3 regions of the Thalassolituus oleivorans MIL-1 genome follow, and region 3 is predicted to be linked to each of the others. Evidence: predicted binding sites of a transcription regulator. Region 3 holds the regulator's gene; each other region holds the start of a gene.
What was found. Region 3 encodes FNR, which switches genes on or off when oxygen is low (the NO sensors DNR and NnrR bind a similar motif). Its sites were predicted from a motif close to TTGATNTANATCAA; they were not measured.

Region 1: a site for FNR is predicted at 5,550-5,563, ahead of coq7 (2-polyprenyl-3-methyl-6-methoxy-1,4-benzoquinone monooxygenase). Genes of this name have one in related genera too.
Region 2: a site for FNR is predicted at 3,975-3,988, ahead of TOL_RS06770 (cation-translocating P-type ATPase). Genes of this name have one in related genera too.

What each region holds. Positions count from the first base shown of each region.
Region 1 is NC_020888.1:3,013,754-3,024,777, reverse strand. Features, by position in the region: gene TOL_RS13810 (outer membrane protein assembly factor BamD) at 1-143, opposite strand, end outside; gene rluD (23S rRNA pseudouridine(1911/1915/1917) synthase RluD) at 278-1,240, shown strand; gene pgeF (peptidoglycan editing factor PgeF) at 1,240-1,971, shown strand; gene TOL_RS13795 (acetolactate synthase 3 large subunit) at 2,310-4,034, shown strand; gene ilvN (acetolactate synthase small subunit) at 4,037-4,528, shown strand; gene coq7 (2-polyprenyl-3-methyl-6-methoxy-1,4-benzoquinone monooxygenase) at 4,851-5,501, opposite strand; gene TOL_RS13780 (AAA family ATPase) at 5,625-7,118, shown strand; gene TOL_RS13775 (7TM-DISM domain-containing protein) at 7,120-9,504, opposite strand; gene purD (phosphoribosylamine--glycine ligase) at 9,534-10,823, opposite strand; gene purH (bifunctional phosphoribosylaminoimidazolecarboxamide formyltransferase/IMP cyclohydrolase) at 10,848-11,024, opposite strand, start outside.
Region 2 is NC_020888.1:1,491,911-1,502,934, forward strand. Features, by position in the region: gene rsxB (electron transport complex subunit RsxB) at 1-389, opposite strand, end outside; gene rsxA (electron transport complex subunit RsxA) at 410-991, opposite strand; gene TOL_RS06770 (cation-translocating P-type ATPase) at 1,189-3,918, opposite strand; gene TOL_RS06775 (ABC transporter substrate-binding protein) at 4,253-6,442, shown strand; gene TOL_RS06780 (ABC transporter permease) at 6,444-7,421, shown strand; gene TOL_RS06785 (ABC transporter permease) at 7,418-8,851, shown strand; gene TOL_RS06790 (ABC transporter ATP-binding protein) at 8,860-10,476, shown strand; gene TOL_RS06795 (hypothetical protein) at 10,531-10,812, shown strand; gene TOL_RS06800 (TrkH family potassium uptake protein) at 10,809-11,024, opposite strand, start outside.
Region 3 is NC_020888.1:2,128,506-2,139,529, forward strand. Features, by position in the region: gene TOL_RS09660 (heavy metal translocating P-type ATPase) at 1-1,936, shown strand, start outside; gene ccoS (cbb3-type cytochrome oxidase assembly protein CcoS) at 1,939-2,151, shown strand; gene TOL_RS09670 (sulfite exporter TauE/SafE family protein) at 2,148-2,819, shown strand; gene fnr (fumarate/nitrate reduction transcriptional regulator Fnr) at 2,884-3,657, shown strand; gene TOL_RS09680 (hypothetical protein) at 3,963-4,460, shown strand; gene ttcA (tRNA 2-thiocytidine(32) synthetase TtcA) at 4,582-5,433, shown strand; gene TOL_RS09690 (hypothetical protein) at 5,489-6,004, opposite strand; gene greB (transcription elongation factor GreB) at 6,085-6,636, opposite strand; gene TOL_RS09700 (PGPGW domain-containing protein) at 6,685-7,020, shown strand; gene TOL_RS09705 (DNA-J related domain-containing protein) at 7,065-7,721, shown strand; gene TOL_RS09710 (polysaccharide deacetylase family protein) at 7,730-8,791, shown strand; gene TOL_RS09715 (M48 family metallopeptidase) at 8,796-9,500, opposite strand; gene TOL_RS09720 (YecA/YgfB family protein) at 9,537-10,115, shown strand; gene TOL_RS09725 (substrate-binding domain-containing protein) at 10,203-11,024, opposite strand, start outside.

The DNA of each region.
Region 1 (11,024 bases), 890 kb from region 3:
GCGACGACTAAACTGCCATCATCCAAAGCCTCGCGTGCTTGTTCATAATATTCGCGCTCAGTCAGTTCGCGGTCTTTATCTGGATTGGACGAGCAAGCAGACAGAAAAAGGGTAAAAATCACCAACAGCCAGCTGGACTTCATGGAGTGCGTTCCTAAATGTCGATATACTGTAACAAAGCGCCGTATTAGAACATACCTGAGCCGGTTCGCTCCATTAATTCGGGTCAGATCCTAGCAACAAGTTACGGATTTCCCCGTCAGGTATTAGAGAACCTATGTCCAATCAGATATCACAATCCGCAGAAGTTCCATACGAAGACGGAAATAAGCGTCTCGATCAGGTCGCTGCTAAGCTATTTCCTGATTACTCTCGTTCACGTTTGCAAGAGTGGATTAAGGGTGGTCAGCTTACCGTAGATGGCAACACTTGGCGTGGCCGCGACAAACTAACCGGTGGTGAAATGCTGGCGTTAGATGCCGAGTTAGAAGCTGAAGGTACTTGGCTGCCAGAAGAAATTGATTTGGATATTGTCTACGAAGATGACGATATTTTGGTGATCAATAAGCAAGCGGGGTTGGTTGTCCATCCTGCTGCTGGGAATTACCAAGGGACATTATTGAATGGCCTGTTATTCCATTGCCCTAATCTTATTCAAATTCCGCGCGCTGGCATTGTGCATCGCCTAGATAAAGACACGACCGGTTTGATGGTTGTGGCTAAAACCCTACAAGCACAGACCAGCTTAGTGGCACAGTTGCAAGATCGCAGTATGGGTCGTGAATATGAAGCCGTCGTGCAGGGCGTAATGACCGGAGGTGGTAAGGTTGATGAACCTATTGGTCGCCACGGCACACAGCGCACGCGCATGGCGGTTAATCCTATGGGTAAAGAAGCCGTCACTCATTATCGCGTGCTGCATAAATTCGCTACGCATACCTACATTCGCTGCAAGCTAGAGACGGGTCGTACCCACCAAATTCGCGTCCATCTATCTCATATTGGGTATCCACTGGTCGGTGATGCGGTATACGCAGCACGCCAGCGTTTAACTAAAGGTATTGGCCCAGTATTGCGCGATATGCTGCAAAATTTTGGACGCCAAGCTTTGCACGCGAAAAAGCTGACATTAATGCATCCTCGCACTCATGAAATTATGGAGTGGGAAGTTGAATTACCGGATGATTTTGTCCATTTGTTGAATACTTTGGCTGACGATAGCGAAGGTGACGACGAGTAATGGCTAGCACCGCGGGAATTATTACTCCTGAGTGGGAGCTTCCTGCGGGTGTGCAAGCTCGATTAACGACGCGTGCTGGAGGTATCTCGCAAGCGCCGTACGATGGTTTCAATCTGGCTACGCATGTAGGTGACAATAGAACCTCCGTCTTGGCTAATCGACGTTCCTTGCTTCGACAGCTAGTAGGTGTTCGCTCGGTGCAGTGGTTAACCCAAGTGCATAGCAATTGGGTTGTTCAAGCTTATGGTGGTGCTGTTGTGCCTGTTGCGGACGCATCATCTACTGAGCAATCTGGGTTGGCCTGTGCGGTACTAACCGCCGACTGTTTACCTGTGTTGTTTTGTCGTGATGATGGTCGCCAAGTGGCCGCCGCTCATGCGGGATGGCGCGGCTTGGCAGATGGTATTTTGTTACACACATTAAAGCAGTTTCCAGATCCCAAACGTGTATTGGTGTACCTAGCACCGTGTATTGGGCCAAGCGCATTTGAAGTGGGCCCCGAGGTAAAAGCCGCTTTTGGCTGGGCAAGTAGTGATTGCTTTATCGCCGGTGCTGGAGATCGTTGGTTGGGTAATCTGCAACGCTTAGCAGCAGAGCAATTGCTAGCCGCTGGCGTGCGCTCAATTTCAGCCAATACCGACTGCACAGTGATGAATTCAGAGCGCTATTTTTCTTATCGTCGTGATGGCGATAGTGGTCGTCAGGCCAGTCTTATCTGGATTGAATCTTAATAAAACAGAGTTTCTCTAATTTATTCACTTTTAAGCATGACAGGATAGTCCATCAGTCTGGACAATCCCTGCGGTAATGCTAGAATTAGCGCCGCTTTTGTCAGAGCTGCACGTGCCTCCACCCAGTGCCTTGCCCTCTGACAATTACAGCCTCTGGTGCGGCTATCCTCCGCCCAGTCCAGACTCGGCGTCCTCGACCAGGCAAAGAGATCTGATGATGAACTAAAAGTGATTCATCCAGCCTGAGATAGCCTACCTGTAAAGTGTTTATGGTGTCGGCTCGTATCGCACACAATAGTTATTAAGCTCAATTAGAGCATGTCTAAGAGGATAGTACGGTGGAATTACTTTCCGGCGGAGAAATGTTGGTTCGTGCACTGCACGAAGCAGGCGTTGAATATATTTATGGTTATCCGGGCGGCTCTTTGCTGCACGTATACGATGCCGTCTACAAACAAAGTGCCGTGAAACACGTATTGGTTCGTCATGAGCAGGCAGCTGCCCATATGGCCGACGGTTATGCGCGCGCGACCGGTAAGCCCGGCGTGGTTATGGTGACTTCTGGTCCAGGTGCGACCAATACCATTACGGGTATTGCTACAGCGTTCACTGACTCCATTCCTATGGTCGTCATTGCTGGACAGGTAATGAGCCATTTGGTGGGCGACGATGCTTTCCAAGAAACCGACATGCTAGGTGTGTCACGTCCGATCGTGAAACACAGCTTCAGTGTTCGTCGTCCGGAAGACATCCCAGAGCTTGTTGCTAAGGCATTTTACATTGCCAGCACAGGTCGTCCGGGTCCGGTTGTGATCGATATCCCGAAAGATATGACCATGCCGAACGAGCGTTATGAATACTCGTATCCGAAGAAAATTAAGCTGCGTTCATACACGCCGCCGCAACGTGGTCACTCAGGACAGATCAAAAAAGCTGTTGAGCTGCTGTTAAAGGCTAAGCGTCCGGTAATTTATGCGGGTGGTGGTGTCATCATCGATGGCAGTTCTGACAAGTTACGTGCTTTGGTTGATCGTTTAGATTTTCCTTGTACCAATACCTTGATGGGGCTTGGTGCTTATCCTGGTACTGGCGCACGTTTTCTGGGCATGCTGGGTATGCACGGCACCTATGAAGCGAACACGGCAATGCACAACGCTGACGTAATTTTAGCGGTTGGCGCACGTTTTGATGATCGCGTCACCAATGCGACGTCTAAGTTTTGCCCAGACGCTAAGATCATTCACATTGATATTGATCCATCGTCTATTTCCAAAACCATTATTGCTGATGTGCCAATCGTTGGCCCAGTAGGTAACGTATTGGATGAAATGATGGCACTGCTCGACGAAGCCAACGAAGTACCAGATGCCGATGCGATTGCTTCTTGGTGGAAGCAGATCAACGAATGGCGCGAGCGTCATGCGGGTCGTTACGATAAGAACGAATCGCAGTTGATGAAGCCACAAGAAGTGATTGAAGCGATTTGGGCTAAGACCAACGGCGATGCGTATATCACTTCTGATGTCGGTCAGCACCAGATGTTTGCTGCGCAGTACTACAAGTTCGATAAACCTAATCGTTGGATCAACTCTGGCGGTTTAGGCACCATGGGCTTTGGTTTCCCTGCGGCTATGGGCATTAAGATGAACTTCCCAGACGACATGGTGGTATGTGTTACGGGTGAAGGTTCTATCCAGATGAACATCCAGGAACTATCGACCTGCTTGCAGTACGGTATTCCGGTGAAAATCTTGTGTCTGAACAACGGCTCATTGGGCATGGTTCGCCAGTGGCAAGACATGAACTATGAAGGCCGTCACTCTCACTCATACATGGAGTCATTACCTGACTTCGTTAAGCTAGTAGAAGCGTACGGACACGTTGGTATTAAGGTTGAAGGTCGCGATGAGTTACCACAAGCCTTGGAAGATACCTTTGGCAAGTACAATGACCGTCTGGTCTTCCTCGACGTTGCAGTTGACCCAGAGGAACATGTTTATCCAATGCAAGTACCACTCGGTACGATGCGCGATATGTGGCTGAGCAAGACGGAGCGTACCTGATCATGAGACACATTATTTCTATCCTGTTAGAAAACGAACCGGGTGCACTGTCTCGTGTTGTTGGCTTGTTCGCGCAGCGCGGCTACAACATCGAAACCTTAACGGTTGCCCCAACTGAAGACGAGACACTGTCGCGTCTGACCATGACGACCCATGGCGATGAGCGCAAAATTGAACAGATCACTAAGCATCTGAACAAGCTGATCGAAGTGGTTAAGCTGGTCGACCTATCAGAAGGTGCTCATATCGAGCGCGAACTGATGTTGATTAAAGTGAAAGCGGTTGGTGCTCAGCGTGCGGAAATTAAACGCACAGCCGACATCTTCCGTGGTCAGATTGTGGATGTAACCGCTAGCGTTTACACCATTCAGTTGACTGGCACGAGTGACAAGCTAGAAGGCTTTATCGAAGCCATCGGCCCTGGTTGTGTATTGGAAACGGTACGTACCGGCGTGTCGGGGATTTCTCGCGGCGAGAAAATCCTGAGCTTGTAATAAACTTTGCTTGTTTGAAAAGACCCGTTTAGGTTTGGCCTAAACGGGTCTTTTTGTTTAGGGTTTTCGGTTTTTGTAGCTGCTGGCGCCGCGGGTTTTCTTTTCCCAGGGGCACGAGACGATATGCTTTAAATCGGATGGATTCGAAGGATGTTGTAGGAGGGAGTCAACGAACGTTTTTTGTTCGTACTCCCGATTGTGGCTTTGCATCGTAATTCGGCACTGCTCGCTGACGCTCCCTGAGTACCTCCTACAGAAAGACCTGCCTTTCGTTTTAATGCAGCGTTGCAAAAAGAACCCGCGGCGTCAGCCGCATAAACCATCAAACCCGATATGTACTCTTGGTCATCACCTTCGCCATACCCGCCATCAAAAACTTAACCGGCGCAGGAAACTTATAGCCCCCAGCGTTGATTGCGGTAGTGGCATGACGCGCTTCGTCTTCCAGCATTTGCAGTAGTACGGCTTTACTTTTTTCGTCTTGAATCGGCAATTCTGTCATGTGATGGGTCAGGTGCTTGCAGACTTGTTCTTCGGTCGCGGCGACAAACCCAAGGCTGACTTTATCGCTAACTTTACCTGCCAGTGCGCCAATGCCAAATGAAAGCCCATAGAAGAGCGGGTTCAAACGGCTGGTGTGGCTGCCTAAATCGTGGATGCGTTGCTCGCACCAAACAAGATGATCGACCTCTTCACGAGCGGCTTCTTCCATCGCGTCGCGCACTTGCGGCAACTTGGCTGTCAGTGCTTGGCCTTGATATAAAGCTTGGGCGCAGACTTCACCGGTATGATTGATACGCATAAGGCCCGCAGCGTGTTGGCGTTCGCTGTCACTCAGTTCGGCCGCTCCGCGTTGACTAGCGGGCGTTGAGCGCTCTGCCGTAGCGGCGCCCGGAACTAAGGTGCGTAATGCCTGATCCGCATTGGTGATGAGTTTATCAAACAGCGAGTAGTGTCGTGGATGTGCAGCCATAAATCCTCCGAAGTTTGAGCCATTTTACGTGATTTACAGCGCAAACGCATGATACAAATCAGGGCATAATAGAAAGCTAATCGAAAGTGCGCCTTGAGAGCATATGAGAGATAAGGAAATTAAATGCAGGATTTACACGATCTAAAGCTGATTCTAGAACGCAAAGAGCCGCTTGTAGTGATCGAAACGTATGAAGAATCGCGTGCCTTAGAACTACTAACACGTCTTGCAATTGAGCGTGGCGATGCGTTGCAGCAATGGACAGTGAGCGATGGCTTACGGCGCTTGGGCTTTGGCGAAGATGTTGCTGTGACCGAGACCGAATCGCCGGATAAAGCGCTGCGCGCGGTCAAGTTACGCGAAGAGAGCGGTTTGTTTGTATTCTGCGATTTGCACCCGTTTTTAGATCAAGCTTTGATTGTGCGTTTAATTAAAGACATCGTCTTTCAGCATGAAGGCTTTGGTAAGACTATTGTGTTGCTGAGTCATCAGGTTGCTTTGCCTGAAGATCTGCAGCGTTATGCGGTGCGTTTTCGTTTAACCTTGCCTGGTGAGGAACAGTTGTTATCACTGGTGCGGGAAGAAGCGCGTCATTTCTCCCGCACAACAGGGCAGAAGGTAAAAACCGACAATACGACGTTGCAACAAATCGTACGTAATTTGCGCGGCGTTACCTATGCAGATGCGCGCCGTTTGATTCGTGGTGCGATTGTTGATGATGGTGCTATCACTCAAGATGATTTGGGGCCCGTAACTAAGGCCAAAATGGCACTGTTAGATCGTGATGGGGCTATTCACTTCGAATATGACACCGCACGGTTCGTGGATGTCGCTGGCCTTGATGTGATGAAGCAGTGGTTAGATAAACGTCGTGATGCTTTTTTCGGCGATGATCCCAGAATGCGTCCGCGCGGTGTTATGTTATTTGGCGTACAAGGTAGTGGTAAAAGTTTGGCCGCTAAAGCGGTTGCCGGTTCATGGGGCGTCCCGCTGTTGCGCTTGGATATGGGGAATATGTACAACAAGTACATTGGCGAAACCGAACGCAATTTGCGCGAGGCGTTGGAGATGGCCGAAACCATGTCGCCGTGCGTGGTGTGGATGGACGAGATCGAAAAAGGCTTGGGTCAGGATGGTAGCGACTCAGGAGTCAGTCAGCGCTTACTGGGCACGTTATTAACTTGGTTGGCTGAGCATAAATCCTCTGTTTTCACCGTAATGACTGCGAACAACATTCATGCTTTACCACCTGAGTTGGTGCGTAAAGGTCGTTTGGATGAGCTATTTTTTGTTGATTTGCCGCGCGTTGATGTGCGTGAAGCCATCATACGTTTGCACTTAGCCAAGCGTCAGATTGCGGATGACACCATTGATGTCGCAGCGGTTGCAACGGCTAGTGATGGCTTTAGTGGCGCAGAACTGGAGCAGGTGATTGTATCAGCGTGTCACCGTCGCGGACGTTCAATGCAGGCTGCTGAAACGCGCTTAGTAACGACAGACGATCTGATTGATGAAGTCCAAAGAACTTGCCCGCTCTCGGTTACTATGGCTGAGGCAGTTCAAGATCTTCGTGACTGGGCTGTGGGCCGAGCTGTTTTAGCTGACTCGGCACATTAAACTAAGACGTAGCGCGTGTGTCGGTTGATTGGCCGCTTACGTTTCTCCGACTCTTAATTTCGAGCAGAGCGTTGCGCAGTCGATCTCCACTGGCCGGTTTGGCAACCAGATGACGAATCCCTACGGCGAGGGCGTCGGCGCGCACACTACTAATGCTTAATCCTGTTAGCATTAGGCTGGCCGGTTTGACTGTAATGTCTTTATCGGCATTCATGCGCTCAGCCAATTGCAAACCATTCATGATCGGCATGTCGTGATCAATAATGATGAAATCAAACGGTTGGCCAAGGTTGCATTGGTTGCGCATCATGGCGAGGGCTTCTTTACCACTGTAGGTACTACTTGCTTTCATGCCCCAGCGCTTTACTTGCTTTTCGATCACGTTACGCAATGAAGCAACATCATCAACAATCAAAATCCGCATACCGATCAAACTATCGTCGAGTATGTCGCGATGGCTATCAACTTCGGCTTCAACCGGCATTGGTAAATACAATGTTAGAGAAGCCCCTTGGCTTGTCATGCTTTCAACTTCTAAAGACGCATGCATGCGCTGTAATAACTGGCGCATGACCAGTAAATTCCAATGCTTAGTATTGCCTGGTTCAACCTGAGGATGATGATACTGCAGCAAACGGAACAGCATCTTTAGCTCATCCTGTTTCACGATATTGCCGCTTAGTTGCAATTGCAGACGCACCCCTTGAGATTGTGCGCTATCGAAGTAAGACGCATGCAGTGTGAGCTCACCGTAGTCGGTATAGGCCAAGGTGCGAGCGATTAAGTTGTGCAGCAGCGTTTGCAAGCGATTGCGGTCGCCGACTAAGCGGGCGGGTAAATCATCAGCAATATCGACCACTAACTCGACCTGCTTACGAATGGCCTCTTGTTGAAAATGTGCCATGGTCTGACTGAGCATACTGCTAATCGTAAATGGACGACGTTCAAGCTCGAGCTGGCCTTGCTGAATACGAGCAAGATCGGAAATTTCGTTAGCGACAAAGAGCAAATCACGCCCGGCCAGCCCAATGGTGTCGATGTAATCGCGTTGGTTTGCGCTTAAGGCGGTATCGGTTAATAACTCATTCATACCGATAACGCCGTTAATCGGTGTACGTAGCTCGTGGCTGATTTGTGACAATAAGCCTGACGACAGGGTAAGGTCTGAAGTTTGACGGGAAATACTAGGGGCCGCTTTGCCGGATAGTTGCATACAGGCCATTACCAAGCTGGATATCACTGCCATCGGTAACACAATAACCGACCACGTATGGATAAAATCTAGCGCAAGTACGTTCATACTGGTCAGTACGGATAGCACAATCCCGACAGTAACGAAGGCACAACCGAACAAGAGCAAATGTTGAGCTTTCTTTTGTTCGCTGCGAGCAAATATTAATAAAAACAGCATGAATATTTCGTTAACGGCGATGCCTAAACTAATCGACACTTCGTTTAGCGCACTAGAAAGCCAAAATTCACCGCTGCCAATAACGACTTGCAGAGCAATAAAAGCCCACAGAGTCAGTTGTACCCAACGCTGACGCCAGCCAAGAAAAAGAACGACTAACGTGTGTGCAATGGCAGAGAAGTTGATCGAAAGTGATTCTAAACAGCCGTCGAGTTCATTTGTTAAGGCAAAGCCAGAATGGAGTAGCCCCATCCAAGATGGAATAAAAATACTTATAACGGCGCAGTAAGCTGCGGCAGCTAATGCCAACGGAATGCGGTAGCGGCGATAACAAACCAAGAAGTAAATAAAGGCCGCAAAGGTAATACCAATGCTAACGCCGACGATGAATTGTTGATGCTGTTCATTGATGACGAAGCGATCAACACTCTTTAAATGTAATTCCGTATTAAGCAGTGCATCAGTGTGAACTCGAATTAGATAGCTCTGCGTTGTTTGTGCATTAATGCGTAGGAAAAAAGGCTGGGCTTGTGGGAAACCACCACGTAATCCATTGCTATCTCGTCCCCCACTGCCTAGCACACTAGGTTCATCGGGATCAGATATATCAAACAAACGAATATCGTCGATATGCGTATTGGATAAAGTCAGAACGACATCGCGATCTCGGTTGTAGGGATTAGATAAACTAACTCGTAACCAATAGGCTGAGCTTGTAATGCCGAATTTGAGGCGATTGCTATGACTTGGAGTAAAGCGCAGTTGTTTGTCTTGGCCGATCATGTCGTCGAGGCTTAAGCGCGCTGACGGGTCTTCATAGATGGCAACATAAGGTGTAATCGGATAGTCGAAATTATCGCCGGGAAGTAACACAGGACCACTTGCGATAGCGGTCCGTGACAGGCTTAACCCTGACAGTAACAGCAGCACCAACATACAAGCCGTAGTTAAAGAACGAAACTGCTGTACTGTCATTGTTGCTGTTCCCTCAGCGCTTAGGTTAATTAAGACTGTTGCTCGCGCTCGACTGCACGATAACCGATATCGGAACGGCAGAACATGCCATTCCAACTAACACCTTTAATTAACTCATAGGCTTGCACTTGTGCGTCGCTAACATTATTGCCGAGTGCTGTTGCGCATAACACACGTCCCCCCGCAGTAACCACTTCGCCTTCAGCATTAAGTGCCGTGCCTGCATGGAATACTTTACGATCCTGACCTTCGTCCGCAGGTAAGCTGATGACATCACCTTTAGGGTAATCGGCAGGGTAACCGGCAGCCGCCAAGACAACACCTAGAGAAGGACGCGGGTCCCACTGAGTGGTTTCTTGATCAAGCTTGCCTTCTAGCGCGGCTAAGCAATGAGCGACGATATCGGATTGCATACGCATCATGATCGGCTGAGTTTCTGGATCACCAAAACGACAGTTGTACTCGATGACTCGCGGCGCACCGGATGCGTCGATCATTAAACCAGCGTATAAGAAACCGGTGTAATCGTTGCCTTCGGCTGCCATACCGTTAACGGTTGGGTAAATCACTTCTTGCATGATGCGATCATGGATCTCAGGCGTTACCACTGGTGCTGGAGAGTATGCACCCATGCCGCCAGTGTTCGGGCCAGTATCTTTGTCGCCGACGCGTTTATGGTCTTGGCTAGTCGCCATCGCCAACACGTTTTTGCCATCGACCATTACAATAAAAGACGCTTCTTCACCCGCTAAAAACTCTTCGATCACCACACGACAGCCAGCATCACCAAAGGCGTTGCCCGATAGCATGTCGGTAACGGCTTCTTCGGCTTGCGCTAAGGTTTCGGCAACGATGACGCCTTTTCCTGCGGCAAGACCGTCCGCTTTAACAACGATAGGCGCGCCTTTTTCACGTAGGTAAGCCAGCGCTGGCTCTACTTCAGTGAAGTTTTGGTATGAACCGGTCGGAATATTCTGACGCGCTAAGAAGTCTTTAGTGAAGGCTTTCGAACCTTCTAACTGCGCAGCGCCAGCGCTAGGCCCAAAAATCTTCAAACCCGCGGCTTGGAATTGATCAACGATCCCACCCACCAGAGGTGCCTCAGGGCCAACAATGGTCAGACCAATATTGTTGTCTTGTGCGAAGGCTTGCAGTGCATCGAATGCCATGACATCAATGCCGATGTTCTCGATACCGGGTTCAATCGCTGTGCCCGCATTCCCCGGAGCAACGAATACTTTATCGACCAGCGGAGATTGCAGGGCTTTCCAAGCTAGAGCGTGTTCGCGACCGCCTGAGCCAATGATTAAAACTTGCATAAATAACTCTACCTGTATCGGATTTTAGTGGCGGAAGTGACGCATGCTGGTAAACACCATCGCAATACCGGCTTCGTCGGCTGCTGCAATCACTTCTTCATCGCGAATCGAACCGCCCGGCTGGATAATGGCTTTAATGCCATTCGCCGCTGCGTTGTCGATACCATCGCGGAATGGGAAGAAGGCATCGGATGCCATTAC
Region 2 (11,024 bases), 640 kb from region 3:
CAAGCCTGAATACATTTAGTACAGCCGATGCATTCGTCTTCACGGATGTAGGCCACAGTCGGCACCGCTTTTTCAGCACCGTGTTCAGCGTCAAGTGGCTCTGGATCAACACCAAGAAGATCGGCTAAGGCTTGAATGGTGCTTTCGCCACCGGGTGGGCATTTATTGATTTTTTCGCCGCCAACAATGGCTTCTGCGTAAGGTTTGCAACCGGGATAGCTGCACTGGCCACATTGCGTTTGCGGTAGCAGACCGTTGATCTGATCAACAATAGGGTTGCCTTCAACTTTAAAGCGCACCGCCGCAAAGCCCAGTACAGCACCAAAAATGGTGGCCAATACAGCGAGCATGCCAACAGCGATCAAGATTGTGGTTAAGGTCGTACTCATAATAATGCTTACATACCCCCTTAAATGCTCACTAAGCCGGTGAAGCCCATAAAGGCCAACGACATTAATCCTGCTGTGACCATCGCAATCGCGTTGCCTTTAAATGGCGTTGGTACATCGGCCACAGAAAGACGCTCGCGTAGTGCAGCGAACAAGACCATAACGAGTGAGAAGCCAACCGCAGCACCAAAACCGTACAGAATGGATTCAACAAAGGTGTTGTCGCGTTTGATGTTTAATAGGGCAACACCCAAAACTGCACAGTTAGTGGTGATCAATGGTAAGAAAATACCCAGTACGCGATAGAGCAAAGGACTGGTTTTGCGAATGGCTAATTCAGTGAAACCTACGACCACTGCAATCACCATGATGAAGCTGATGGTTTTTAAATAGGCGAGGTCAAACGGTAGTAATAGGTAGGTGTAAACCAAGTAGCTACACACCGATGCCAGCGTGAGTACGAAGGTCGTTGCTGCACCCATACCAATGGCGGTTTCTAGCTTGTTCGACACCCCCATAAAAGGGCACAAGCCTAAGAACTGAACCAGTACAAAGTTGTTTACCAGGATGGTACTTACCAGAATGAGCAGGTAGTCGGTCATCAGTGGCTCCGGAGGCTGGTCTGCAACGGCAAACCCGCCAGATTGAATTTGGGCGCGCATTATCCCAAAACTTCTTTATGTCGTACAACACGGTTTTTGGAGTTTCTAAGCACGAATTAGAATAAGCATAGTAACTGTTACGTCAAAACGTACCGCAATAGCCGATATCCCGATGAAATCGAGGTATCGCCTTAGTTTTACTGGGGTGATGGCGACGCCGAATACCAGTGCTGCAGTACCACTTTCTCTAGCTCAACCAACAAAATTAAAGGGCTAGCGGCTAAGGTAATAATCAGCCAGTCGTGCAGCGCTAAATCGGCAAGATCAAATATGGATTGTGAAACCGACCAGTAGCTAAAACCGAGTTGCAATATGGCAACCGCTAAAATGCCCAACAGGCTGGGCATTGCGCCTTTGAATAACGACAGCGAGAAAATACTTCGGCGTAAAAATCGGCAGTTGAGTAAATATAACGCTTCGATCATTACCAAGGCGTTTACCGCGACGGTGCGTGCCATTTCGACGCTTGCCCCTTGGGCTAAATAATAACGGAACAACGCAAAAATAATGGCCGCAGCACCTACACCAACAAAGGCGGTGCGCCAAAGCAAGGCTAATGTAATGAGTGGTTGCTGGCTGCTTCTCGGCGGCCGCAGCATGATGTCGTTTTCGGCGCGCTCAAACGCTAATGTGAGTGCCAGTGTAATGGCGGTAATGGTGTTTACCCAAATCACTTGCGCTGGGGTGATGGGCAGTAATTGCCCTAATAATATCGCCGCTAGAATAACCAAGGATTCGGCTAAGCTGGTGGGCAAAATAAATATGATGGCTTTGACTATGTTGTCGTAAACACTGCGGCCTTCGGCAACGGCATGGGTAATGGTCGAGAAGTTGTCGTCAGTCAGGACAAAATCGGCAGCATCGCGTGCCGCATCCGTGCCTTTTTTGCCCATGGCAACACCAATGTCGGCTTGGCGTAGTGCGGGGGCATCGTTGACGCCGTCGCCGGTCATGGCAACGGTGTGGTTGCGAGCACGTAAGGCATTTACTAGCTGGAGCTTATTGGCAGGGCTGGTGCGGGCAAATACGTGGCAGCGTTCGGCACTGTCGGCCAGTTGCTCGGGGGATTGTTGATCCAGCTCGGCTCCTGTCATTACCTCATCGGCATTCATGCCTAGCTCTTTAGCGATGGCGAGGGCTGTGATCGGGTTGTCTCCCGTTATCATTTTTATCTGAATGCCGGCGCTATAACATTGCTGAATGCTCTCGCTTACTCCTGCCCGTGGCGGATCATTCAGCCCGATCAGGGCCAGTAGGGTTAAATGCTGTTCAACGTGCTGATGATTTAAACTCTGGCTATCAATGTCGTCACGGTAGGCCAACGCCAAAACGCGCATGCCTTGTGATGCCAAGTCGTCCATTTGGGCTTGCCAATATTCGCTATCCAGTGGCTCTGAACCTTGAGGACCAAACTGTTGATCACAAAACTCGATTATTCGATCTGGGGCACCTTTAACAGCAATAAGACGCTGACCATCGTGATTGTGGTGCAGGGTAGCCATGTAGCGTGCATCGCTGGAGAACGGGATTTCATCGACTCGTGGCCATTCGCGTTGGATCTGCTCTTTGACTAAATCATGTTTCAACGCGAAGACTAACAAGGCTGCTTCCGTTGGATCGCCACTAACACTCCAATCTGTGTTATCGAGATTAGGCGGTTGAATGCTGGAGTCGTTACACAGTAAGGCAACGATGGCGGCTTGATTCAAAAACGCACCATGTTGCGCCGATGTATCGGTATCGTTGCTGTGAATTTCGCCCTCGGGATCGTAACCTTCACCATGAATATGAAAGTTATGGTGCGCGCTGACGATGCGTCGAGCCGTCATGGCGTTTGCGGTGAGTGTTCCTGTTTTATCGGTGCAAATAATATCAACAGAACCCAGTACCTCAACCGATGGCAAGCGTCGCATCAGGGCATTCTTGCTGGCCATGCGTTGCACGCCTACGGCTAATACAATGGTAACGACGGCAGGAAGACCTTCTGGAATTGCCGCTACTGCAATGGCAATCGCCGCTTGAAACATAGTGCCAATATCGTACTGATAAAGACCCATGCCAATCGCTATGGTGATGACCGCGGCAATGATAATGACAATGGTCAGGCGCTTGGCAAATTGCTCGATCTGATTTTGCAGTAACGTCGGTTCAGTGGTGATCTTGTCGACCATAGTGCTGACTTTACCGATTTCTGTTTTTGCTCCGGTTAAACATACTAAACCGTGGGCGCTACCACGGCTTACGAGCGTACCCATGTAGGCCATACATGAACGCTCAGCGAGCGGCGTATCTGCCGCAACCGCGACCACTGATTTTGCGCCGGGTAGTGATTCCCCCGTTAAGGAGGATTCATCACAGTACAGGTCTTTGCTTTTGATAATACGCAAATCTGCAGGGACCTTATCTCCCGCCTGAAGCATTACAACATCGCCGGGGACAAGTTGTGCGCCATTGAGGCTGAGTAGTTCGCCGTCGCGCATGACTAAACATTGAGTTTTTGTCATCGACATAATGGCGCGTAAGGCATTTTCGGCTTTGCCTTCTTGAAAGAAACCTACCAAGGTATTGGTAACAATAACTGCGAAGATCACCCCGGCATCAATAAAATGCTGCAACCCAAGGCTGATAAGCATGCTGCCAGCGAGCACATAGATCATCATGTTTTGTGTTTGTTTTAGCAGTCGTCGCCAAGCGGGTACGGGCTTAGCCGTGGGGAGGGTGTTGGGGCCGAATTGTGCCAGCCGTGCTGCGGCTTCGGTTTTGCTTAATCCAACCTTAGTGCTAGCAAGCAGTTCGATGAGCGCCTCACTGTCACAAGCGTAGGGCGCATCAGCAATCGTTGTGGCGAGTTCAGTTGGCGTAGTCATAAGATTCTCTTGGTGATGCACTCTTGGGATTTTATGTGGTTCGTAAGCCGATGATATTGATGCGTAGCAAGTTCGGAATTTGTTATTGTCGTTTGTCGAGGTGCTGGTGGCTTCTGAGTATATGGCCATCAAGGGCTTGCTAAGCCTAAAAATCTTGGCACACTCTAACGTTAACCTGTTACAAGCCATTTAGTGTTGTTGCGATGGCGGGGAATAATAACCATAAGCCAGCCATTTGAACTGGTATTAAGAGCAAAAAATGATTTCAGCGTTTTGTTTAGTACCGCTTAGCCGGTTGTTTAGGCCTCGTGGTCGAGGAGTAGCGGGATGCGGTGTGGCAATCACTGTGTTATTGAGCAGTGGATTGCTAGCGGGTTGCAGCGAGGAAACTTGGAATAACCCCCATTTAGCCGATGAGTTTGGCAAAAACATCATTTACTCCAGCTTTTCTGAACGTCCTAAACACCTCGATCCAGCTCGCTCGTACAGTGCCGACGAAGGCCGATTTATCGACCAAATTTACGATGCACCTCTGCAGTACCACTATTTAAAGCGCCCCTACGAGCTAGAACCTAATACCCTTACACATATGCCGGATATTAGCTATCTTGATGCCGATGGTAATCAAGTGAGTGCAGACGCGGAAAATGTGGCCTACAGCGAATACTTATTCGAATTAAAGCCCGGCATTCAATATCAGCCGCATCCGGCATTTGCTTTGAATAGCGCAGGTGAACCGAGTTACTTATTTGCGTCTCCAGAAGCCAGTGCGGCGTATCAGCATTTTGACGATTTTACCGAACAGGGCAGCCGCGAATTAGTTGCCGCAGATTATGTGTATCAAATTAAGCGTCTTGCCGATCCGACATTGCTGTCGCCAGTTCGTGGTCTATTAAGCGAATACATCGTAGGGATGACAGAATTTAGCGATGCAGTCACCGAAGCAAGAAAATCATTAACACAACCCAATGACTGGCTTGATTTAGATACTCTGACGATGAGTGGTGTTGAAGTGATCGACGATTACCACTATCGCGTGCGCTTAAATGGTAAATATCCTCAGTTTAAATATTGGTTAGCGTTTCATTTCTTTGCGCCTATGGCACGTGAGGTTGATCGTTTTTATCATCAGCCGGGTTTAGCCGATCGCAATATTGTTTTGAACTGGTATCCGGTAGGTACTGGGCCATTCATGATGACTCGCAATGATCCTAACGAAGTGATCATTTTAGAGCGCAATCCAAACTACCGTGATGATCGCTATCCCGCGGAAGGTGAGCCGAGTGACGAAGCCGCCGGTCTATTAACTGATGCCGGTGCAAAACTGCCGTTTGTAGATAAAGCCGTATACCGCCTAGAAAAAGAAGCCATTCCGTTATGGACCAAATTTTTGCAGGGCTATTACGACCGTTCTGGTATTGCTAGCGATAGCTTCGACCAAGCAATTAGCGTGGGCAGCCAAGGTATTAGTTTAAGCGATGATATGAAAGAGCGTGGTGTGACCTTAGATTTAGAGGTTGTTCCGGGCACCTATTATTTCGCCTTCAACATGCTGGACCCTATTGTTGGTAACGTAGGCGATGCCCAGCAGCGCGAAAAAGCACGTAAGTTACGTCAGGCTATTGCGATTGCATACGACCAGAAAGAAATGATTTCTATCTTTATGAATGGTCGCGGTGAAGACGCCATGAGCCCAATTCCACCGGGGATTTTTGGTTACCAAACCGGTGAAGAAGGTATTAACCCGTATGTTTACGATTGGGTCGATGGCAGTGCCGAGCGTAAATCAATAGACGAAGCAAAACGCTTATTAGCTGAAGCTGGTTACCCTGGTGGACGCTCCGCCACAACGGGCGAACCTTTAGTTTTAAACTTAGATACCACCGGAGGTTCTGGCGGAAGTGCTATGCAAAACTGGATGGTAAAACAGTTTAAGAAAATCGGCGTGCAACTCAATATACGTGGCACCGACTACAATCGTTTTAAAGAAAAAATGCAAACAGGCAATGCGCAGATGTTTCAGTGGGGTTGGATGGCCGATTACCCTGATGCCGAAAACTTTTTATTCCTGCTGTACGGCGCTAACGGTCAAGTGGTTTCTGGAGGCTCGGGTGTGAACTCAACGAACTACGATAACCCGGAATACAATCGCCTGTTTGAAAAAATGAAATTAATGGAAGACTCGCCAGAGCGTATGGAAATTATTCGTCGCATGATCCGTATTATGCAGCACGATGTTCCATGGGCTTCGGCATGGCATCCGCATTCATATGTATTAAATAATCAATGGGTGAGCAACAGTAAGCCTCACGGTATTAGTAAGTCTATTTTGAAGTATTTGAAAATTGATCCGCAGCTTCGTGGAGAAAAACAGCACGAATGGAATCAGCCGATACTGGCGCCACTATGGCTGGTTGCTTTACTAATAGCGATTTTTGCCTTTCCTGGCTGGATTGCCTACCGACGTCGCCAGCAGCACCGTATTGCAGATGACGCTTCTTCTAGCAATGTAGGAGGGCACTAACATGTTGGCTTATATTATTCGCCGTTTGGGCTACGCCATTCCGATTTTACTAGGCGTTAATCTCTTAACCTTCGCACTGTTTTTTGTAGTGAATACACCCGATCAAATGGCTCGTGTTCAGCTAGGTGATAAGCACGTATCGGAAGAAGCGATTGAACAGTGGAAGGCACAGCGCGGGTACGACAAACCGCTCATGTTTAATACAGAAGCGGGTGGTTTGGGTTTAGTGACCGATACCATTTTTTATGAAAAATCACTGAGCCTATTCGCCTTTGATTTTGGTAAGTCGGATGAGGGACGTAATATCGGCTCCGATATTCAACAGCGCATGTGGCCGAGTTTAATGGTGGCGCTGCCGACGTTTATCATAGGTATTGCGGTTAATATTGCCTTTTCACTCTTCGTGGTGATGTTCAGAGCCAGCGTTTTCGATACCGCCGCTATGGTTTTGTGTGTGGTGTTGATGTCGATTTCTGGCGTTTTCTACGTGATTGGCGGTCAGTTTTTTTTCGCCAAACTCTGGCATTTAGTGCCGATATCGGGCTATTTATCCGGCCCTGATGCCATTCGCTTTTTAATACTGCCAGTAATTATTGGGGTAATCAGTGGCATTGGTGGTGGTACTCGCTTATACCGAACCTTATTTCTAGAAGAATCCGGTAAAGATTATGTTCGTACCGCGCGGGCTAAAGGTGTGCCTGAGTTAACCGTGTTATTCCGCCATATATTACCTAACGGTTTGATTCCGATTTTAACCAGCGTGGTGGTGGTTATCCCCTCGCTCTTTATGGGCAGCCTGCTGGTGGAGTCTTTCTTTGGGATTCCGGGTTTAGGGAGTTACACCCTAGATGCGATTCAGGCACAAGATTTTGCCATTGTACGGTCGATGGTGTTTCTAGGTTCTGTGCTTTATATCTTAGGTTTATTACTAACCGATATTTCTTACACCCTCGTTGATCCAAGGGTGCGCTTATCATGACATTGCCAAGGTTTAGTGATTTCAGCATGTTTCAGCCCATGCTCTTATGGAGCGATATTCTTATCTTTATCTTGCTGTTTAGCTTGATAGCATTTTTTATAAATTTAAGCCGTAATCCAGTTGCTCGCGCTCGGTGGCGTCATGTGTTTACCACACGAATTGGCTCCGGTGCCTTTATTGTGATTGTCTTTTATGTGTTGATTGCTGTATTGGATTCGCTGCATTTTCGTACGGCTTTACCGCCAGTTGAGGGCGGTGATGGGGCGGTTGCCCAAGAAGCAGATGGGACTGTTCATTACAGCCAAGACGTGCGTAGTGTGTTGGATATTATTCTGCACGATCTCGATAGCCAAGATGAAAAAACCTATTCAGCTCCCTTTGCTTTGTATTCGTTTGCAAAAGAAAACCAAGAATCAGATGCCGGTTATGTTATTCGTGCCTTTCCGCGTTTAGAGCACGGAGGTAAGCATATTGTCCGCGATGAAGAGCATGTATTGGATATCTGGGTTAAGACAGCCCGAGCAATTGGCTTAACGATTCTGCCCTGTCTTTTAGTGATTTTTTTACATTCGGCGTGGCGTCGGCGTAAGCCGCCCGTCGAGCATCCATTGCCTTGGACCGTTATTTATACCACCTTAACCATTTTAGTATTGCTATGTGGTTGGGTGCTGAACTTAAGTCAGTATTATCATATTTTGGGTACTGATAAGGTTGGTCAAGATGTGCTCTATCAAAGTATTAAAGCCATTCGTACCGGTGTATTAATTGGTACATTGGCAACCTTGGTAACCTTGCCGCTGGCAGTGGTACTTGGTATTTCTGCTGGGTACTTCAAGGGTAAGATAGATGATGTCGTGCAGTATATTTACACGACATTAAATTCAATTCCCGGCATCTTATTAATCGCTGCTTCGGTGTTATTAATTGATGTGTATATCGAAACTAACCCCGAGCAATTTAAGCTCATCAGTGAACGTGCAGATTTCAAGTTTATTGCTTTGTGCTTTATTTTAGGTGTTACCAGTTGGACGGGATTGTGCCGTTTGTTGCGTGCAGAAACCTTAAAACTAAGCCAGTTAGAATATGTACAAGCAGCACATGCCTTTGGTGTCGGGAATTGGCGTATTATCTTCCGGCATATTTTACCCAATGTGAACCATATTATTTTGATTGCACTGGTTCTCGATTTTAGCGCGTTTGTGTTAGCCGAAGCGGTGCTCTCTTATATCGGTGTTGGTGTTGATCCATCGATGGCTAGTTGGGGCAATATGATTAACGAAGCGCGCTCCGAATTGGCCCGTGATCCTGTAGTTTGGTGGTCGGTATCCGCGGCATTTATATTGATGTTTGTGTTGGTGTTAGCGGCTAACTTATTTTCTGATCGTGTGCGTGATGCTTTCGATCCTCGTTCTGTTCATGGGCGGGTTTAGGAGTCGTTATGTCTACATTATTGCAAGTTCAAAATTTAAGCGTCAGCGTTGGTCAGCAATGTTTAGTGGATGGCGTTAGCTTTCATATTGATGCGGGTGAAGTCTTCGCTTTGGTAGGAGAGAGTGGTTCCGGTAAATCGGTGACCTCGTTAGCGATCATGCGATTACTGAGCGACGGCTTGCATATTGCGAGTGGCGATGTGCACTTGGTTGGACAGTCGCTATTCACCCTAACGGAAGCGCAAATGAACGGGGTGCGCGGGCGTCGTATCGCTATGGTATTTCAAGAGCCCCAGAGTTCGTTGAATCCTGTACACACTATTGGTCGACAAATTGGTGAAGTATTAACGCTGCATCGTAAACGTTCGGGGGCTGAGCTTAAGCAAGATGTTATTGCATTGCTGGAAGAAGTAGGAATTCCGGATGCGGAGCAACGTGCTTCTTGGTATCCGCATCAGTTGTCGGGTGGGCAGAAGCAGCGCGTCATGATCGCCATGGCTTTGGCATGCGAACCGGAGTTATTGATTGCCGATGAACCTACAACCGCTTTAGATGTGACCATTCAAAAGCAGATTCTGAATTTATTAAATGAGCTGCGTAAAAAACGTCAGCTGGGTATTTTACTCATTACCCACGATATGGGTGTTGTTGCGGAAATGGCAGATCGTATTGCGGTTATGCGCCATGGGCAATTGCTAGAGCAAGCTCCACGAGATGAGTTTTTTAGTAGCCCTAAGCATGAGTACAGTCGCCAGCTAATTCATTCGTTACCGCGCCAGGATTCTTTCCGTGCGGCGATTAACAAAGAACAAACACCCTTGTTAGAAATGACCAATGTCTGTGTGTGGTTTGCTCAACGCAAGGGCGTACTGCAACGAATAGCCGGTTATACCAAGGCCGTTGATGGCATTAGCTTAACCATTGGCCACGGCGAAACGTTGGCCTTAGTGGGCGAGTCTGGTTCGGGTAAAAGTACTGCAGGCCGGGCAATTTTGCGGCTAACTCCAACGACCTCAGGTGAGGTGCTTTTTAATGGTTTGCGCATTGATCAGCTGCATGAATCGGAGTTTATCGATCTGCGTAAACGTATTCAGGTGATTTTCCAAGATCCATTTTCGTCGATGAATCCGCGTATGACGGTGCGGGAAATTATCGAAGAGGGGATGATTAGTTTAAACGTTGGTGGTAACGACGGTAAATGGAGCAAATCTGAGCGTGAACAAGAAATCCGCAGAATTTTGCAGCGTGTTGGCTTAGAGGCGGAACATTTGGACCGTTTCCCGCATGAGTTCTCTGGTGGGCAGCGTCAGCGTATTGCCATTGCTCGTGCCATTGCCGTGAAACCTCAGCTGATTATTTGTGACGAACCGACCAGTGCGTTAGACGTATCTATTCGTGGCCAAGTATTGCAACTACTGCAAGAGCTTCAGCAAGAAATGGGGCTGTCGTATTTGTTTATCACGCATGATTTATCCATTATTCCGCATATTGCCCATCGTGTCGCAGTCATGAAGGATGGAAAAATTGTAGAGCAAGGTTCAACCGAAGCTGTGATGCAGAATCCACAGCATGAATATACTCAGCAATTACTGAGTGCCGTGCCCATGATTCCAGAGCACGTTTAATTCACAACTCAGATACGTTTCATACCAATTATTTGGTCGTAATTTAGAGGATTTATGAAAGATACTTTAAGAAAACTATTTTCGCCGCTTTTGAAACCGTTAGAAGCAGGAACGGAAGAATATAGCTACAAACCGTCGCATCGCACCATTCTGATTGGTGTTGGTAGTTTGTTTTTAGCCTTGTCGACGATTTCGATTGTCTTAGCAATCGTGGGTGGTCAGTTCGGAGCCATGATCCCGAGCGTGGTATTTTTTATTGCTGGGTGGGTTTGCGTCATCGTCGGTGCTTTAGGAAGCGACCGCGCAATCGCAAAAATCTGGGGTAACCGTTCTTAGTCTTTCCAGAACATAGGCGAGAATATTGCGAATACCGTGAAGTACTCTAAACGTCCTAATATCATTGCGCCAGAAAGTAACCAAGTTCCAGCATCGGTCACTGGCGCGAAGTTATTACCGAGTGCACCAAATCCCGGCCCTAATACATTCACGCATGCCGCTACTGCAGACAGCGATGACCAAAAATCTAAGCCTGTTGTCATTAGCATTAG
Region 3 (11,024 bases):
CGCAACAGAGCAAGAAACAACTCAAGCTAGAGAAGGGAAACAAGCGATTCGTCGTTTGGCGGTTGCCGGTATTGGTACTATGCAAGTGATGATGATGTCTGTACCACTCTATGTCGGTATGGCAACGCAATACGAAATATTCATGCGCTTCGCCGCTATGATTATGACTTTACCTGTGGTGCTGTTTTCTGCTAGACCATTTTTTGATGCTGCAATTCGTAGCCTTCGTTCTGGTCATCTGACGATGGACGTTCCTGTATCATTGGCTATTGTTTTAGCGTTTTGCGCCAGTGTCTGGAGCACATTTAATCAAGGAATCGAAGTCTATTTTGATTCCGTTTGTATGTTCACATTTTTCTTATTGCTGGGACGTTTTCTAGAAATGCGTGCCCGTCATCGTATGGGTAAAGCAGGCAACAACTTAATGACCTTGCTGCCGAATGTGGCACTGCGACTGGATTCAGTTAGTGATAAAAATGAGCAAGTAATTGCCACCGAAGATATTCGCATTGGCGATATTTTACTGCTTAAACCGGGTCATCCAATTCCTGCCGACGGCATCGTTATCGAGGGACAAAGCAGCGTCGATGAAGCTGCATTAACAGGGGAATATTTACCCATAGCGAAAGCACCCGGAGCCAAACTGATCGGCGGAACTATCAATATAGAAAGCCCCTTGTTGATGCAGGTAAGCGCGACAGGTGCTGAAGCTCAGCTCTCCACCATCATGCGTTTAATGGATAGAGCACAGCAAGAAAAGCCGCAAATCGCCTTACTCGCCGACCGTATCGCTAGCCGCTTTGTCGCCGCCGTTTTATTGATATCCGGATCTGTCTTTGGCTATTGGTGGCTAATGGGCAACGAGCATGCATTTTTTATCGCGCTCTCAGTGCTGGTCGTCACTTGTCCTTGTGCACTGTCACTAGCCACACCTACTGCCCTTACCGCAGCAACGACGGCGCTGCGCGAACAGGGTATTTTGATCAGTAAGGGGCATGTACTTGAAGCACTAACCACCATTCAGCGGGTTGTATTCGATAAAACCGGCACGTTAACTCAAGGCCGATTAACGCTAGAGCGAGTAGAAATCCTGACAGCCTTACCGACCGACGAAGCAATAGCCTTAGTAGCATCCCTTGAACAACATGCTACGCACCCGATTGCTCGTGCTTTCACCAGTATTGTCCCCGAGTTAAATATTCAAGCGAGTGATGTACTTCATCACCCAAGCCAAGGCGTTAGTGGCCAAATTAATGGTCAAACGCTACGATTTGGACGGGCTGATTTCGCTTGGCCAAATGGCATTGAGCATCCACATAGCGACACCGGACAATGGCTTTTACTGGCAGATGAACAGCAACCGTTAGCTTGGTTTTTATTGAACGATTCAGTACGTCGCAGTGCCGAACCCGTCATTAAGGCACTTAAAGATCGCGGTATTCAGGTATCGCTACTAACCGGCGACCCAAGCCCTGCTGCTCTAACCATTGCCGCAAGCCTTGGTATCGACGATGTACGCTCTGGGGTTAGTCCCGCAGAGAAGTTAAAAACGGTCAGACATTGGCAGCAACAAGGTGAACGCGTCATGATGGTTGGAGATGGCATCAATGATGTCCCTGTTCTTGCCGGTGCTGATGTATCGTTGGCGGTCAATGAAGCATCCGACCTCGCCAAAACCAATGCCGATATGTTACTCACCAACGGTCGACTCGAAGCGCTTATTTCATCACTTGATGTTGCTCGGCGTACGCGCCATATTATTCGTCAAAACATTGGCTGGGCATTACTGTACAATCTGATTGCATTGCCGTTGGCCGCTGCTGGATTAATTCCACCTTGGGCCGCTGCCATTGGTATGTCGTTTAGCTCACTCTTGGTTGTATTTAACGCCCTGCGTTTAATTCGCAATCGCCCACTATCCCTTAACGAGGCTTGATCGTGGATATTATTTACGTCTTGGTTCCCCTTTCTATTGCCTTAATCGGTATTGCTGTATTCGTATTTTTTTGGGCGGTAAAAGGCGGGCAATTCGATGATCTAGAGTCGCCAGCACACAAGATTCTATTTGATGATGACGAGCACTTAATTCAGCGCAAAGATAAGCAAGATGATTCTAACGCTGACTCTAATGAAGACCCTGATAAGCAATGACAGAACCGCTGTCATTTATTACTGCAATCCTACTGGGATTATTTGGCGCCAGTCATTGCCTTGTCATGTGCGGGGGTATTGCCGCCGCTGCCGGAAATACGGATCGCGAGCATAGAATCCGCGCTGCTATTTTGTTCAATGCAGGGCGCATTACCAGTTATACCTTAGCAGGGGCTCTCGTCGGTGCACTCGGGTTGTGGCTGCAATCGCAACATCAATGGTTAATGCTCGGTCTGCGGACGATTGCAGGTGCAATGTTAATTTTAATGGGATTGTATGTTGCTAAGTGGGCATCTTGGCTGACCCAAGTAGAGCGCTTAGGGCAAGGCCTTTGGGGTCTTATTCGTCCACTTGCGCAGAAGCAGCTAGGACGCCCAACCATGCGCAGCCAGTTATTACTCGGCGCGTTATGGGGATGGTTACCTTGCGGACTCATTTACAGCACTCTGAGCTGGGTTGCTGCCAATGGACAACCTCTCGATGGAGCTCTGGCTATGTTTGCTTTTGGGCTAGGCACATTACCGGCTATATTTTCAGCAAGTCTTGCTGCGGCAACACTGATGCAAATGCTTAATCGTGCTATCGTACGGAAAATCTCGGGCGCACTACTGATGCTCTACGGGCTATGGACCTTAGTATCAGTTTGGCTCCCTATTGCGAATAGTTAGTATAAATCACAAGTAATATCGGCGATATTCGCTCCAGTGCAAATTGATTAACGGGAATTCGATCATGAAGACGCCATCAACCTCTCCTACTTCCAGCACACCATTACGTGGTACTCAACCACATTGCCAAACGTGTTCTCTTAATGCTCTGTGCTTGCCGCTATCGCTTAAAGATACGGATATGGAACGTCTGGACGATATTATTCGTCGTGGTCGCCCGATTCAAAAAGGCCAATTATTATTCCAGCAAGGCGAAACCTTCCAATCGGTATTTGCTGTTCGTACAGGTGCCCTAAAAACCTACACACTGGCGAGTAACGGCGAAGAGCAAATTACTGGCTTTCATCTTGCCAGCGAACTGATTGGACTTTCAGGTTATGAGGCTGACTGCTATCCGTTGACGGCAAAAGCATTAGAAACCACGACGGTTTGTGAAATTCCTTTACCGCAGCTTGATACATTGGCTGATGAACTACCCGACTTACGTAAACAGTTGATGCGCACCATGGGTACTGAAATTCGCCACGATCAAAATATGATGCTGTTATTGAGTAAGAAAAACGCCGAAGAACGCGTTGCTTCTTTCTTACTCGATATTTCACAACGTTATCAGCGCCGTGGCTTTTCCGCTTCCCATTTCCGTTTGCCGATGTCTCGCGTTGATATCAGTAACTACTTAGGCTTAGCCGTAGAAACGATTAGTCGCGTATTTACTCGCTTCCAAAATAACGAACTGATCGAAACCCAAGGCAAAGAAATTATATTGCGCGACATGGATGCGCTTTACGAAATGGCGGGGCTAGTATCATCGACGCATTGTGAGAAGCACGACGAGTAACAAAAAGCCGGTTTTTTAACCGGCTTTTTGTTATCGCACGCTCATCCATTCGTCATGTTCAAGCGTAACTAACCCGTTAGCAATTGCCGAATACGGCAACTGTAGCGTATGGCAGGATCAAAAATGCCTCCCGTTCAGAAGTAGGCATGAGCTTTGCGTTATCTTTGCTAAGAATGTGAGTTTAATCGCAAATATGTCCAAAAAATGACGTTATTCGCACAAGGCAAAGCAGATTAATTGAATTTGTCCTACATACTGTATAAACAGCACCACACGTTTAACGGTGCGTACTTAGGAGCCCCCTAATGGGAATAGCTGCAGAAGACTTTAAACGCTGTATTATTCAGCCAACATTACAACGTTTAGGCGTTCAAAGTGCTGGTGCGGAGGCGTTATTACTTGCCACAGCCGCCGTTGAATCTGAACTCGGCTCCTTTTTAAAAGCCGAGGGGCAGCGTACCTCTGGGGTCTACCAGATGCATGGTTTAACTCATCGCCATATTTGGGATGACTACCTAGGACATCAGCCTGAGCTAGCGAGTAAAGTGCGTGGCCTAGCCAGTCAGCATGATTTTCTTACTCATCCACATGCCGAACTCACCACTAATCTAAGTTACGCTACTGCCATTGCACTTTTAGCGTATCTACGTCACCCCGAATTTGTACTTCCAGATAATCCGACGCCTGAATTGCTTGCGGAGCTATGGAAGCAATACTATCACCCCCGCGACGATCTGAGCATCGCCGATTTTATAGCAAGGTACAAAGAGCTAATTCGCCCGATGAAAGTGGCTGCCGCTTAATCTTGTCTGTGCAGCCGTCTAGCCAGTAACAACTGTGCTTAAGCTGTCTTCTAGCCTGCTTAGGGTTCCTCTCATGCCGTCATTTTGATATAAAGCGCACGCCAATCAGTGGGGTGAGCCAATGATCGAATCCGTCGATGACCGCAAAGAAAAACTAGAATTCAACAAACTTCAAAAGCGCTTACGTCGTAATGTCGGCAAAGCGATTGAAGACTATTGCATGATCGAAGAAGGTGATCGTGTGATGGTTTGTCTGTCTGGAGGCAAAGATTCGTACACTATGCTCGATATTTTGATGGGTCTGCAAAAAAGCGCACCTGTTAATTTTGAGCTCATAGCGGTCAACATGGATCAAAAGCAACCTGGCTTCCCTGAGCATGTATTGCCCGAATACCTAAGCCAAATTGGGGTACCCTTCCATATCGTGGAAAAAGATACCTACAGTGTGGTGAAAGAAATCATTCCAGAAGGTAAAACTACCTGTAGCCTATGTTCTCGCCTGCGCCGTGGCACCTTGTACGGCTTTGCAGAGTCAATCGGTGCCAACAAAATCGCTCTTGGTCATCATCGAGACGACATCATCGAAACGTTATTCTTAAACATGTTTCACGGCGGCAAACTTAAGTCGATGCCACCTAAGCTACTTAGCGATGATAAGAAGCATGTATTGATCCGTCCTCTGGCGTATTGCAAAGAGACAGACATCGAAGCCTATTCTAATGCGAAAGAGTTTCCGATTATTCCATGCAACTTATGTGGTTCTCAGGAAAACTTGCAGCGTCAAAACATCAAGATGATGCTACAACAGTGGGAGCGTGAACAGCCGGGGCGTAGCGAGAATATCTTCTCGGCAATTTGCAATATTGCTCCCTCTCAGTTAGGTGACCGCCAATTATGGGACTTCAACAACCTACAAGACCAACAAGATAAAGGGCATTTATTTACCCGTTTGGATGTCGTACAGATCGACTAAACGGCAATACTAGGAATCAAAGTATCGCAAAAGGCTGAGGGGGTTCTCGGCCTTTTTACATTCCGCCGTTTAACATATGCGTCGCATGAAATTCGTATTCGCCTGGACCTTTGAGTATCCAATCAAATTTATAGCGCTGCTCTGTCATCATATCTTCGCCCATCGCCGTTAAGTAACAAGCATAGTCTGACAATTCTGGTTCTGGCATTTTCACTCGTACTTGGTACGTAGTATCAAGTTCAGTAACCGCAATCGTTGATATCGCTTGCGTCGGAGCGCCAGCGATACCTTTGCGGATCCACTGCAAAATAATTCCATGGCGGCCGTCGTGCTCACTTCGAATCAATCGGATATACCCCTCGCCAGCATTAGAACGCCAAGGGCAAACACGCTGAACCTGATCGACCCAAACAGGCATGACGTAGGATTCTGTAATATCGGTTGGTGCCATAACCTCAGCAATTTTTGCGTCTTGAACATCTGCATCTGCACCATGTAGCAAAGCTGGCGCAAGGCTTATACTGGCAGCCAATATTACTTGCTTGGTTAGATCCAATAATTGTAGGGTCATTAGTACATCCTCCTCTATGCAGACTAGCAGAGTCCTTTTCGCTTTGCCGTGCATGCTAATACTCAACAATATCAGGACGGCTATTTAACCCAAGCTGGTTGACCGGCAGCACTTGGCCCTGTGTCCCAATCAGGGCGTTGATAGGTAACACTGACCACGTCATAACTAACCTTACCTTTAGGCAATGTAACCACCACTTCATCGTCGAGTGACTTACCCATTAAGCCGCGTGCTAACGGTGCATCGATACTGATATACCCACGCGGCAAATCGATTTCGTCGGCACCCACTATACGATAACGGTATAACTCACCATTCAAATCTTCTAGCTCGATCCACGCACCAAAAAACACCTTACTTGTATCGGCAGGTATACGATCGACTACAGTGACATGTTCAATACGCTTTAATAAAAACCGAACGCGGCTATCAATTTGACGTAAACGGCGTTTGCCATAAATATATTCAGCATTTTCAGATCGATCACCCAATTTTGCCGCATCTGATACCTCTTGCGTCACTTTTGGACGTTCTTTGCGCCATAGAAAATCGTATTCGTCGCGTAGCGCCTGTTCTCCTTCAGGGGTTATTAAGTCGCTACGATTAGGTAATGTTTTTTCACTATCGCTCATGATCTTCCTAGTTTTATCTATTTTTATTCGGCGCCATACCGCATTGTCATGGTTCCGCAATGTTTGCGTGTCAGCGTCATTGCGGCGATTGGCTATTCTCAATATTTTGGTGAATCACTCTACATGATGAAGCGCAGTGTTAATCTGGTTTTCGGTATCTTACTTGTTATCGCTGGTTTAATTGTTATGCCCATGCCTGTTCCTCTAGGGCTAATCATGATCATACTCGGCTTGTCATTGATGGTGAGCGCTTGGCCGGCCCTGCAACGCAAGCTTAAAGCACTGCGCAGCCGCTTTCGTAAAATTTCAGATAAATTATCACGTATTCGCCATAGACTGCCGGGTTTCGCTCGCCGCTTGCTCGATGACACTGAGCCTGATTAGTCCCTGAACACAACCGACCTGCCCTCTGTGCTAAGCTTAGCGCCATGACTAGCCTTATATCGGCCTCAGGCCCTCTTCTTAACTTGTCGCCTACTGAGGCGCTGGATAGCGAGCCTATGCTCGACTTGCTGGCGTGCTGTTTGGCCGATGGTTCCTCTTACAGCGAATATGACATCATCCGCTGGCTGCAGCAGCCCGAGCAGAGCGTTTTCCGCAAGGATGCGATGAGCGATAACCTAACACTCTTCCAAACGCATTTTATGCTGATGCATTGGCTTTATCAGTTGCGTGAACGCTTGATAAACGCGAAAGCAGGTATACTCAACATCAGTGCATTGAACATAGTATTAGAACCTTGGCCGCAGGCAGACAACGCCGAAAAAAGATCAGGTGAGCCAACTGCGAACACTCCTCTAACGAGCGCAGATCCATTAGCGGCTTACTATCTAGATATCAATAATCTCAGTACTGATCGCCAAGGCGTCGAAAACTTACTATCCAGCTTTTGGTTGCTCATGCTTGAACCCGGTCATCGTGATCAAGATTTAGCCCTGTTGGAACTATCTGAGCCCGTGAGTAACCAAGAAATACGTTTACAATACCGCCGCCTAGCCATGCAACATCATCCGGATCGCGGTGGTGATGATGCTAGCTTCCGCGAAATTACTGCCGCCTATCAGCGGTTAAAACTGCAATTTTAAGGTCTAGAATGATGAAATATCTATTGACCTCTCTATGGACTTTGGTTTTTACCATTACGCTATTGGGATTTTCCGTCGGCACACAAGCTGACCTCGTTGTTTTACAGTATCACCATATCGCTAACGACAGCCCAGCGGTGACGAGTATCAGTCCAGATGGATTTGCCAAGCATATGGCCTTGCTTGAGCAAGAAAATATGACAGTCGTCGACTTGAATGATGCTGTCCGTACTGTGCTCGCTGGAGAAAAATTACCGGAGCGCGCCGTCGCGATCACTTTTGATGACGCTTATTTATCAATTTATGAAAATGCCTGGCCGCTACTTAAAGAACGCCAATGGCCGTTTACCGTTTTTGTTAACACTCAAGCGGTTGATGAAGGTCATACCGTGGCGATGTCATGGGATCAGTTACGTGAACTAGACCGCCACGGAGTGCGTATCGCTAATCACAGCGTTGGGCATCCTTACTTACTAGAACCGCCTCAAGGAATGGATAATAACGACTGGCTAACTCAGCAGATTGGCCAAGCAGAGCAGCGCATAAAAAGTGAAATTGGTCATAGTCCGCGATTATTTGCTTACCCATACGGCGAGTACAATTTAGCCATAGCGGAATGGTTAAAAGACAATAATTACATCGCTTTTGGTCAACAGAGCGGCGCAATTGGTAGCACCAGCCATGCGCAGATACTACCGCGCTACCCTGCGTCTGGTGTTTACGCGGGTATCGATACCTTACGTACCAAGCTGCACTCCTTAGCTTTACCTGTGCCTGCCGAGCAGGTTTTAAATCCGATATTGCAAGAAAATAATCCGCCGGTACTTTCACTCTCATTCAATCGCGATGATATTACGCCAAATCTCGTACAGTGTTACGCCAGCGGTGAGGGTGAAGTAGCCGTTCGACGCCAAGAAAAAAATCAACTATTAAGCCTAACGGTACAAGCCCAAAATGCGATTACCGCTGGCAGAAGTCGTTATAACTGCACAGCACCTAGTCGCAGCCAACCCGGCCGTTTCTATTGGTATTCGCAGTTATGGATCAATATGGCAGTGGCTAATCGCTAAACGGCTAGAGCACATTTTGCGATAAGTGGTTTAACTGCTTATCGCGCTGCTGCCAATCAGGTAAACACTCTGTCATTAACCGACGAAAACCGGGACCATGATCAAAATGTTTAAGATGACAAAGCTCATGAACAACGACCAATTCAATTAAGTCTAGCGGTAACTGCATCAGCGCCAAATTCAGGTTGATATAGCCACGGGTTGATAAGCTGCCCCACCGAGTTCGCATTTTCTTGATGCGCAGGGTTGGACGGCGGACATTGAAATTGCTGAAAAAAGGCCACCATTGATCAATCAATTGCTCAAATATCAAGCGACCTTCCGCACGTAACCAACGATCCACTGCTTTATCAACTTTAGCCGTATCCCAACCTTCCGGAACCCAGACCAACTGATCGGTTACTAAGAAGGAGTCTAACGCACTGGGGGTAATCACTCTCTCCTTACCCAAGATCACGACCTTGCCTTCACGTTGCTGTAATCGCTCGCTAGCAATGTCGCGTCGCTCTTTTAACCAGCTATGATTGGCATTAACGAAGGCTAAGACATCGCCTTGATTGCAGTGCAAAGGCACGCGTACATCCACCGCACCCTCTTCGGTAATTTGCAGACGCATGGTCTTACGCGCCGATGCCGAAATCAGCACGCGTACTGACTCACCTGCAACTTCGAGCCACATTTCACGCTTGTAGGATTTCCGCTGATTCATAAGCCTGTTAGGATTGCGCAAACTTTGGAGTATTGTATGACTGACCTGAATAGTATCCCAGCCTTATCGGAAGAAGAACTCGAAACCTTAGGTAACTTGCTGGAAGATGAAGCTGATCGTAACGACAGCTTCGACTTCTTTGCCGTTCATGGCTTTATCACCGCCCTACTTACCGGCCCAGTTGAATTCGACGTGCAAGACGTTTGGGATTGCGCTTTCGACGAAACCACCAGTTTCACACCGGCAAACAAAGCCACAGTGACCGCTTTAATGGTGAAACTGAGCAAAGAAATCCAAGCTTGGCTGGATTCAGGACAGGACTTCCCAGTACCAACCGATCTTAGCTTAATGGACGATGACGGCGAACCACCACTAGAGAGCTGGGCGATGGGCTTTATGTCCGCCGTACTATTGCAAGAAGAAGCTTGGTACGCCAGTAATGAAGAACTGATTGCTCAGTTCCTATTCCCGATCATGTACGCATCCGGTTTATTCATGGATGAACCTGAAATGGCCGATATCGACGAAGACTCTGAACTGTCCGACCAGATGTGTGCCAACATTCCAGTGAGTATTATTGAACTGTATTTGCAGCTAAATGGTGCAAATAAGTAACTAACCCGCTGAATTAAATACAAATATCAGAACATAAAAAAGCCCCGCTGAAATATCGTTTCAACGGGGCTTTTTATTCATAATGCTTTATCGGGCAGCTTGGCTTTCGTCTGCAATTAAAGCACTCGGCTCTACAGCTTCGTATCCATTACGCAGCCAGACTTCAACTCGACGGTTTTTCACTCGACCGTCATTGCCTTGAATCGCTGCGACTGGAAGCTCATCACCAAATCCGACAGTTTTATCAGGGTAGATACCTTGACGCACCAGTTCACGTCGAACAGCCATAGCTCGTAGCTTCGACAATAGTTGCGAGCGTGATTCAGTTTTACGTGTATCACCAAAACCAACCAATACGACTTCACCATTAGGCTGCTGTTTTAAATACGCCGCCAATCTATCTAGATCTCGCTGTGCTTTATTATCTAGCTGAGCACTACCTTCCATAAAACGAAAATTAATCGATAAACGCTGGGCACCCGATGTCAATTCGCGGAAGTCGGCTGGAAGCTCATCATAGTTTTCTGGTATTACGGCATGCAGTTCCTGCGAGACAAATCCGGTATCAGCAACTAAACGCTGCCCTTCATTCGCCAATGCAAAATTTAGAAAATCTCGCACATAGGTATTATCAGATACACCTTGTGTATACATAAATAACCGTCGCGACAAAGCGTAGTCCTCTGTTGCAACCGTCAATTGATTGGGCGATAAGGCTTTCACTTGTCCATCAGAAACCGCCAAGGCTTTGCTGTTGTTAACGGACGATAGGCCGACAAAACCGATGGCGTTGGTGTTATTAGCAACGGCTGCGGAAAGCTCAGAGTTGGATTCAAAACGGCGGGCCGTTGTCAGCAATTCCGACTTGCCCAGCACCATAGATTTGAAACTATCCCAAGTGCCTGATTT